2 regions of the Geobacillus sp. Manikaran-105 genome follow, and region 1 is predicted to be linked to the other one. Evidence: predicted binding sites of a transcription regulator. Region 1 holds the regulator's gene; the other holds the start of a gene.
What was found. The regulator Rex, encoded in region 1, represses fermentation and respiration genes when NADH is low (regulators of the CRP and FNR family bind a similar motif). The targets are predictions, from matches to a motif close to TTGTGAAATATTTCACAA.
Positions count from the first base shown of each region.

Region 2: a site for Rex is predicted at 2,341-2,358, ahead of CV945_RS04265 (nitrate reductase subunit alpha). Genes of this name have one in related genera too.

Region 1 covers NZ_PIJG01000067.1:4,227-8,524, forward strand. The annotation lists gene abc-f (ribosomal protection-like ABC-F family protein) at 1-1,400, opposite strand, end outside; gene moaC (cyclic pyranopterin monophosphate synthase MoaC) at 1,496-1,984, shown strand; gene CV945_RS15250 (redox-sensing transcriptional repressor Rex) at 2,000-2,641, shown strand; gene tatA (twin-arginine translocase TatA/TatE family subunit) at 2,659-2,811, shown strand; gene tatC (twin-arginine translocase subunit TatC) at 2,832-3,581, shown strand; gene CV945_RS15265 (YdiK family protein) at 3,646-3,825, opposite strand; gene CV945_RS15270 (CPBP family intramembrane glutamic endopeptidase) at 3,822-4,298, opposite strand, start outside.
Region 2 covers NZ_PIJG01000009.1:5,030-9,327, forward strand. The annotation lists gene CV945_RS04265 (nitrate reductase subunit alpha) at 1-2,280, opposite strand, end outside; gene CV945_RS04270 (metal-dependent hydrolase) at 2,452-2,955, shown strand; gene CV945_RS04275 (alpha/beta hydrolase) at 3,042-3,794, shown strand; gene CV945_RS04280 (bacteriocin-processing peptidase family protein) at 4,011-4,298, shown strand, end outside.

The DNA.
Region 1 (4,298 bases):
TTTTGAAGCATGAGTTTGGCGAGCGCCAGGCGTGCTTTCTCTCCGCCGCTTAAGGCGGAAACCGGTTTTAAGACGTCGTCGCCGGAAAACAAAAAGTTGCCGAGCACGGTGCGAATTTCTTTTTCGGTTTTGTCCGGGTAGGCGTCCCACAACTCGTCGAGCACTCGTTTGTTTGTCGACAGTTCCGCCTGGTTTTGGTCGTAATAGCCGATTTTCACATTTGCACCGTACCGGAGCTTTCCGGATTGAACTGGGAGCTTTCCGGCGATCGTCTTCAACAATGTCGACTTGCCGATGCCGTTTGGTCCGACCAAGGCGACACTCTCCCCCCGTGTGATGCGAAAGCTGATTTGGCGGATGACCGGTGCGCCTTCGCGATAGCCGGCGGTCAATTGCTCTGCGGTGAGCACCTCATGGCCGCTCGGCCGCTCAATCGCAAAAGAAAAAGAAGCTGATTTTTCATCTCCGGCCGGGCGTTCAAGCCGCTCCATTTTTTCGAGCTGCTTTCGCCGGCTTTGCGCCCGTTTCGTTGTCGAGGCGCGGGCGATGTTGCGCCGGATGAAGTCTTCGAGGCGGGCGATTTCCTCCTGTTGCTTTTCGTATCGTTTTAGCTCTTGTTCGTATTGCTCAGCCCGAAGCTCCAAATAGCGGCTGTAATTGCCGCTATACCGCTTAAGCGTCGCGTTGGACAGCTCGTACACTTCGGTGACGACTTTGTCCAAAAAGTAGCGGTCATGGGAAACGAGCAGAACGGCGCCGGGGTATGCCTGTAAATATTGCTCGAGCCATGTGAGCGTATCGAGGTCCAAATGGTTCGTCGGCTCGTCTAAAATGAGCAAGTCCGGCTTGGCCAACAGCAGTTTTCCAAGGGCGAGCCGCGTCCGCTGTCCGCCGCTTAGCGAGGAAACGGGCGTTGTTTGGTAATCGTATGACGAAAATTGCAGCCCGTGCAAAACAGAGCGGATGTCGGCTTCATACTGATAGCCCCCTTGTTCTTTGTATTGCTCTTGCAAGTTGTCATACGCTTGAAGCGTTTTTTCGTAGCGGGACGGATCGGCGAGCAGATCCGGGTCGCCAAGCTGGGCGCCGAGCTCTGCCAGCTGCGCTTCGATCGCCCGGAGCGGCGCGAATACGTCCAGCATCTCGTCCCAAATGGAGCGTGACGAGTCGAGCCCGCTGTTTTGCGCCAAATAGCCGATTTTGATATGGCTTGGCTTGATGATTTCACCGCTGTCGGAAGAAAGTTCGCCGGCGATGATCTTCAGCAGCGTCGATTTGCCTGCGCCGTTGCGGCCGACAAGAGCAATGCGGGCGCGGGACTGTATTTCTAGTTTTATATTCGATAAAATAAGGTCAGCGCCAAAATATTTCGTGAGTCCATTCACTTGCAAAATGATCATGTCCGTCACCTCGCGAATAGTTTAACGCAAGTCGCGAAAACGGTCAAAGACAGATAACGAAAAATGGTGTATAGTGATAAATGGAGGAGATTGTCTTGTCATCGTTTACGCATTTCAATGAACAAGGCCGGGCGAAAATGGTCGACATTACACACAAGGAAGATACGGTCAGGATAGCGGTGGCGAGAACGAGCGTCACCGTCAATGAAGAGATTTACGAAAAGATGACGAACAATGCCATTGAGAAAGGTGATGTGCTGGCGGTAGCCCAGGTGGCCGGGGTCATGGCGGCGAAAAAAACGGCCGATCTCATTCCGATGTGCCATCCGCTTATGTTAAAAGGCGTCGATATTGCCTTTGCTTGGGAAAAAGAGGCGGAAGCGTATAAACTTGTGATTACCGTGACGGTCAAAACGAAAGGGAGCACAGGAGTGGAGATGGAAGCGCTGACGGCGGCTTCGGTATGCGCATTGACTGTGTACGACATGTGCAAATCGCTCGATAAAGGAATGACGATCGGTCCAACGTATTTGGTCGAAAAAACGGGCGGGAAGTCCGGCCATTATCGACGGAAAACCGATTAGCTGGGGGATGAAACGATGAGCAACGAACAACCGAAAATCCCGCAGGCGACTGCCAAGCGTCTGCCGTTATACTATCGGTTTTTGAAAAATTTACATGCCTCAGGGAAGCAGCGCGTGTCCTCCGCCGAGCTGAGCGAGGCGGTGAAAGTCGATCCGGCGACAATTCGCCGCGACTTTTCGTATTTTGGCGCGCTCGGCAAAAAAGGATACGGGTATAATGTCAATTATTTGTTGTCGTTTTTCCGCCAGACGCTTGAAGAGGACGAAGTGACCGAAGTCGCCTTGTTTGGCGTCGGCAATTTAGGCACCGCCTTTTTAAACTACAACTTTTCGAAAAATAACAACACGAAAATTGTCATGGCGTTTGATGTCGATGAACGGAAGGTCGGAACGACAGTCGGCGGGGTGCCGGTCTATCATCTCGATGAGCTGGAGGAGCGGCTTCGCGGCGACATTCCGGTCGCGATTTTAACCGTGCCGGCCGCCGCGGCTCAAGCGCTGACCGACCGCCTTGTCGCGCAAGGAATTAAAGGCATTTTAAACTTTACTCCGGCGCGGTTGAACGTGCCGAACCATATTCGCGTCCATCATATCGATTTAGCCATTGAGCTGCAGTCGCTCGTCTATTTTTTGAAAAACTATCCATCGCCATCGTAAAAAGGAGAGAACAACACATGAAATATTTGTTGCTCGTTCTTGTCATTTTGTTGCTGTTTGGCACGAAAAAGCTGCCGGAGTTGGGGCGGTCGTTCGGCCAGTCGCTTCGCGAGTTTAAAGACGCCACAAAAGGGCTCGCTGATGACGAAGAAACGAAAACCGACCGATGACAAGGCAGGATGGGGAAACGATGAATGACAAAGAAATGTCCGTGTATGAACACCTCGGAGAGCTGCGGAAACGGCTGATCATCGTGCTTCTCTTTTTCGTTGCGGCGCTTGTAGCCAGCTTCTTTTTTGTCGACGACGTCATTGTGTATTTGCAGCACACTGCGGAAGCGAAACAGCTGACGATGAACGCGTTCCGCCTCACCGATCCGATTAAAGTGTATTTTCAGTTTGCCTTTGTCATTGCCGCTGTACTGACCGCTCCGGTGCTGCTCTATCAAATTTGGGCGTTCGTCAGTCCGGGGCTGTATAAAAAAGAGCGGAAAGCAACGCTCAGCTACATTCCAGCATCGATCATTCTATTTTTAGCCGGGGTTGGTTTTGCGTATTTCGTCTTGTTTCCATTTGTCGTCCGGTTTATGAATCAGCTGGCGGAACGGCTCGGCATTCAACAGATGATCGGCATTAACGAATATTTTCAGTTTTTGCTGCAGCTCGTGCTGCCGTTTGGCATCGTGTTTCAGCTGCCGATTGTTGTCCTGTTTTTCACCCGCTTAGGGCTTATTACGCCGCAGCTTCTTGTTCGCATCCGCAAGTATGCGTATTTGGCGCTGCTTATTTTAGCGGCCGCCATTACGCCGCCGGATGTGTTGTCGCAAGTGATCGTCATGATTCCACTGACGCTTTTGTATGAGGGGAGCATCTGGGTTGCCAAAATCGGCTATCGAAAGGCACAATTAGCAGCGGAGGAAGGAAGCGGCGATCCATATTGAGGGCAGCATCAAGAGGACGGTTCATACGGCGCCAGGCAAAAACCCTCCCCCAATGGGGAGGGTTTTATTGTCTCGGTGTGAAGAACAGGCGAAAGGCGGTGCCGAAATCAAAAGCGGCCAGCGCCGCCAACGCGATGGTTGAGACGTTCCAAATCGTTTCATGAACGCTTTCGATCGCCAAATACGTAAACAGGAAGCCCAAGATGAAATACGGAACAGAAAACAGCCGCGGATGGCGCGTCATAGCCAAATCCTCCAAATGGCCAGCGGCAGTTCCGCTTGGCGCATCATGTTTTCCAATTCATCAGCCAACAAAATTTGAACGGCAACAACAAACGTGTTCATTGCTACATGGGCGAACATCGGCACGAAAATGCGTCCGGTTTTGGCGTATAAAAAGGCGAACACCATCCCCATGGATGTGTACAAAAGCAAATGCTCCGGCTCCATGTGGGCGAGAGCGAACAGAAGCGAGCTGGCCAGCGCTGCCAACCAAAAGTTGTATTTTTCATAAAGCGAGCCAAAAATGATTTTGCGGAAGATGAGTTCCTCCAAAACCGGGCCGATGACCGACGTGACGACGACGAGCAATGGCGTCAGGCGGATGATGTCGATGATTTGCCTTGTGTTTTCCGAGCCCGGCTCAATGCCCAATAGACGCCATTCGATGTTGGCGGCAACGCTTTGCGCGGCAAGCGCCAAAAAGACGCCCGAGAT
Region 2 (4,298 bases), on a different contig from region 1:
AAGCAGATCGAGCTTGCCTTCCGGCGCTTCATCGCGCCAGCGGATTTCTTCCGGGCGCAGGCTGTCGCGGTCATCGTTTAACAAGCCGTTCGTCGTGCCAAGCAAATGTTTTAAGAAGTATTCGTGCCCTTTGCCGGAGCTTGAGATTAAGTTGGCGCGCCAGACGATCAAGTTGCGCGGAAAATTCGCCTCGTTGTCCGGATCTTCGATCGCAAACTGCAATTCTTTCTTTTTCAGCTGTTTCGCGACGTAGGCGCCGATCTCTTCCGGCGTGCGGGCTCCATGGCTTACTGCTTCGTTATACAGCTCGATGCCGTTTTTGTTAAACGTCGGGTACGACGGCAGCCAGCCAAGCCGCGCGGCCAAGACGTTGTAATCGCCAGGGTGTGAATAGCGCGCTTTTTTGGCCAGCGGTGAGATGAGCTCATCGACCGGCCGCTCTTCATAGCGCCATTGGTCGGTCGCAAAGTAAAAGAATGACGTGCCGTTTTGCAATTTCGCTGGTCCGACCCAGTCGCGAGCGGTGGCGATTGTCTGCCATCCTTCCACCGGCCGCAGCTTTTCCTGCCCGACGTAATGGGCCCAACCGCCGCCATTCACCCCTTGGGCGCCGACGAACAAGACAAGGTTCAAGACGGCGCGGTAAATCGTATCGGAGTTGAACCAATGGTTGATCCCGGCGCCGACGATGATCATCGACCGGCCGTTTGTGTCGATCGCGTTGTCGGCAAACTCACGGGCGATTTTCACGACGAGTTCGCGGTCGACGCCGGTGATCGCTTCTTGCCATGCTGGCGTGAATGGCACCTCGTCATCGTACGAGCGGGCGACTGTGCCGCCGATGCCGCGGTCAATGCCGTAGTTGGCCAAAATCAAATCATAGACGGTCGTGACGTAAACGTCTCCTGTTACGGTTTGCACTTTTTTCACTGGAACCGCGCGTTCGATCGTTTTTCCGCCCTCAGCGGTGAAATATGGAAGCTGGATCGAGATGACTTCATCTTCGCTCCCTAAAAACGACAGGCGTGGCTCAAGCGGCTGTTCTGTTTCCTCATCAACAAGATGCAAGTTCCATTTTCCTTTGTCTTCCCAGCGAGCGCCGATCGTTCCATTCGGCACGACAAACGAGTCGGTGTTTTCATCATAGATGACCGGCTTCCATTCGGCATTGTTCGTTTGTTTGCCAAGGTCTTTCGCCAACAAGAAGCGGCCGGCCGTCCATGTGCCGCCGTTTTGTTTTAAGGTGACGACAAACGGAAAATCGGTGTACGTTTTGGCATATCGTTCAAAATATGGAACGGTCCGTTTGACGTAATATTCGTTTAAAATAACATGTCCCATCGCCATCGCCAAGGCGCCGTCCGTCCCTTGCTTCACCGACAGCCAGTCGTCGGCGAATTTTGTCGACTCGGCGTAATCTGGGCTGACGGAGACGACTTTCGTGCCGCGGTAGCGCACTTCGGCTAAAAAGTGAGCGTCCGGAGTCCGGGTGAGCGGGACGTTCGAGCCCCAGGTGATGATGTAGCCGGCGTTGTACCAGTCGCTTGACTCCGGCACGTCCGTTTGGTCGCCCCAAATTTGCGGCGACGCCGGCGGCAAGTCGGCGTACCAATCATAGAAGCTTAACATCGGCCCGCCCATCAGCTGCATGAAGCGCGATCCGGCGGCATGGCTGACCATCGACATGGCTGGAATCGGGGAGAAGCCGACGTTGCGGTCCGGGCCGTATTTCACAACCGTATACAATAAAGAAGCGGCGACAAGCGTCAATGCTTCATCCCAGCTGACGCGCACGAATCCGCCCTTCCCGCGCGCCTGTTTGTAGCGCTTCGCTTTTTCGCGGTCTTCAACGATGCTTTTCCACGCCTCAAGCGGGTTGTTTGGATGATGGGAGAGCGCCTCGCGCCACATGTCAAGCAAGATGCCGCGGACATACGGGTATTTGACGCGCAGCGGGCTGTACATATACCATGAGAAGCTCGCGCCGCGCGGGCAGCCGCGCGGTTCAAAGTCCGGCATATCCGGCCCGGTCGACGGATAGTTGAGCTGCTGTCCTTCCCAGGTGACGATGCCGTTTTTGACGTAAATGTTCCAGCTGCACGACCCCGTGCAGTTGACGCCGTGAGTCGAGCGGACGACTTTGTCGTGCTGCCAGCGGCGACGGTACGCATCTTCCCAGGCGCGGTCGCCGTAGGTTGTTTCGCTATGGCCGTCGGCTTGGCGCTCGATCGGCCGAATATATTTGAAACGGTTGGTGAGCGGAGATCGTTTTCGTTTCATTTGCTTCACTCCTTATTAGCGTTGTGTACTTTTAACTATAGCCATGATGTCAATAACGCGATGTTAACTTTGTCACACTTGGCATCATTGTCACAAATCCGTCAAAGAAACGAACGAATATTCTTTTCTGTGGTATAATGGGGAAAACGATAAAAGTTTGAGGGGATTTCGTTGCGATACTCCAGCCATGTCATTGCCACATTATGCCTCGGCGCGGCGGCGGCCGCGCATACAACGCTGCCGTTTACCGCCGCCTATACGGCGGGGCTTGTCATCGGCAGCCTTCTTCCTGACATTGACGAGCCGTCGTCATACGTCGGCCGCCGTTCGTTCGGCGTCGCGGGGAAAGTAAAAGAAGCGTTCGGCCATCGCGGCATGACGCATTCGCTCATCGTCTGGGGGGTGCTTGCCGCCCTCGTCTGGCGCGACTCGGCGTCGCCGTTTACCGCTGGGCTCGTGCTCGGCTACTTGTTTCATATTGTGGAAGACTTTTTTTCTGTTCAAGGGGTGCCGCTGTTTTGGCCGTTTTCGTCCAAGCGGTGGAAAGTGCCGCTCTATCGGACGGGAAAAGGGATGGAGAAAGCATTGGTTGGCATCGCTTGGATCGCATTCGTCTATTTTGGCGTCAACGGCTTGTTTCACGAATGGTGGCGGTCATGGTTGTCGATGTGGTAACGGCGTCCGATCAAAAAAGGAAAAAAGAGGTGCGGCGGCGAATATAGTGAGAGGAACGGATTTGACTAGATAAGGGGGAGAGGAAGATGAGCGAACAATATCCGGTGCTCTCGGGCGCCGAGCCGTTTTATGCCGAAAACGGGCCGGCCGGGGTGCTGCTCGTGCACGGGTTCACCGGCACGCCCCACAGCATGCGCCCGCTCGCTGAAGCGTATGCGAAAGCCGGCTATACCGTTTGCCTGCCGCGCTTAAAAGGGCACGGAACGCATTACGAAGACATGGAACGGACGACGTTCCACGATTGGGTCGCCTCGGTCGAAGAAGGATATGGATGGCTGAAACAACGATGCCAAACCATTTTTGTCACCGGGCTGTCGATGGGCGGGACGCTGACGCTTTACATGGCAGAACGTTACCCGTCCATCCGCGGCATCGTCTTGATCAATGCGGCCATCGATATTCCGGCCATCCGCGCTGGGATGGCGGCCGGGGGTGAGCTGCCAAGATATCTCGACTCGATCGGTTCGGATTTGAAAAATCCGGATGTGAAAGAGCTGGCGTACGAGAAAACGCCGACGGCTTCGCTTCTTCAGCTGGCTAGGCTGATGGAGCAAGTGAAAAGCGAGCTGGAACGCGTGGCCTGCCCGGCGTTGATTTTCGTCTCGAACGAAGACCATGTCGTGCCGCCAGAAAACGCCGATCTCATTTTTCAACGCATTCCATCGGCGCAAAAAGAAATGGTCCGTCTTCAAAACAGCTATCATGTGGCGACGCTTGACTATGATCAACCGGTCATTATCGAACGATCGCTCGAATTTTTCGCTAAGCATGCGGATTGAACATCTCTGTTTCCGGCCTTGTCCTGCCAAATTAGGGCAGGGCATTTTTTTGTAACATAACGGGCGTTCCGAGCGGCTATTTTCATAGTGCAGGCGGCGAACAAAACGGGTTCATCGATTTTTGTTGTCGTTATTTTTCTAAAAAAATAGGTGGCTGTTTTCGACGGCTTGTTCTAAACTAATGATAGTGAAAATGATAAAGGAGCTTTCAGTTGCATGATGATGGAACAAATTTCGTTGCTTATTCAAGAAAAGAGAATAATAGAGGCTCTTGACAGAATCAAACCTTATTTACAACATACGGACTTGTTCTGGTGGCGGCCGCTCATGGCTTCGTGGGACGAGATCGAACCGTTTCGGACGCTTGTCCGCCTGTTCGACTACGCGCTTATGTACCGGCATAGCGGGCTTGTCGCCCGGTACGCCCACCGGAAGTTCAACACGCTGCAGACGCTCGCGTGGTTGTGCGACGAATGGCTCGATCAACGCCGGCCGCTCGATGTG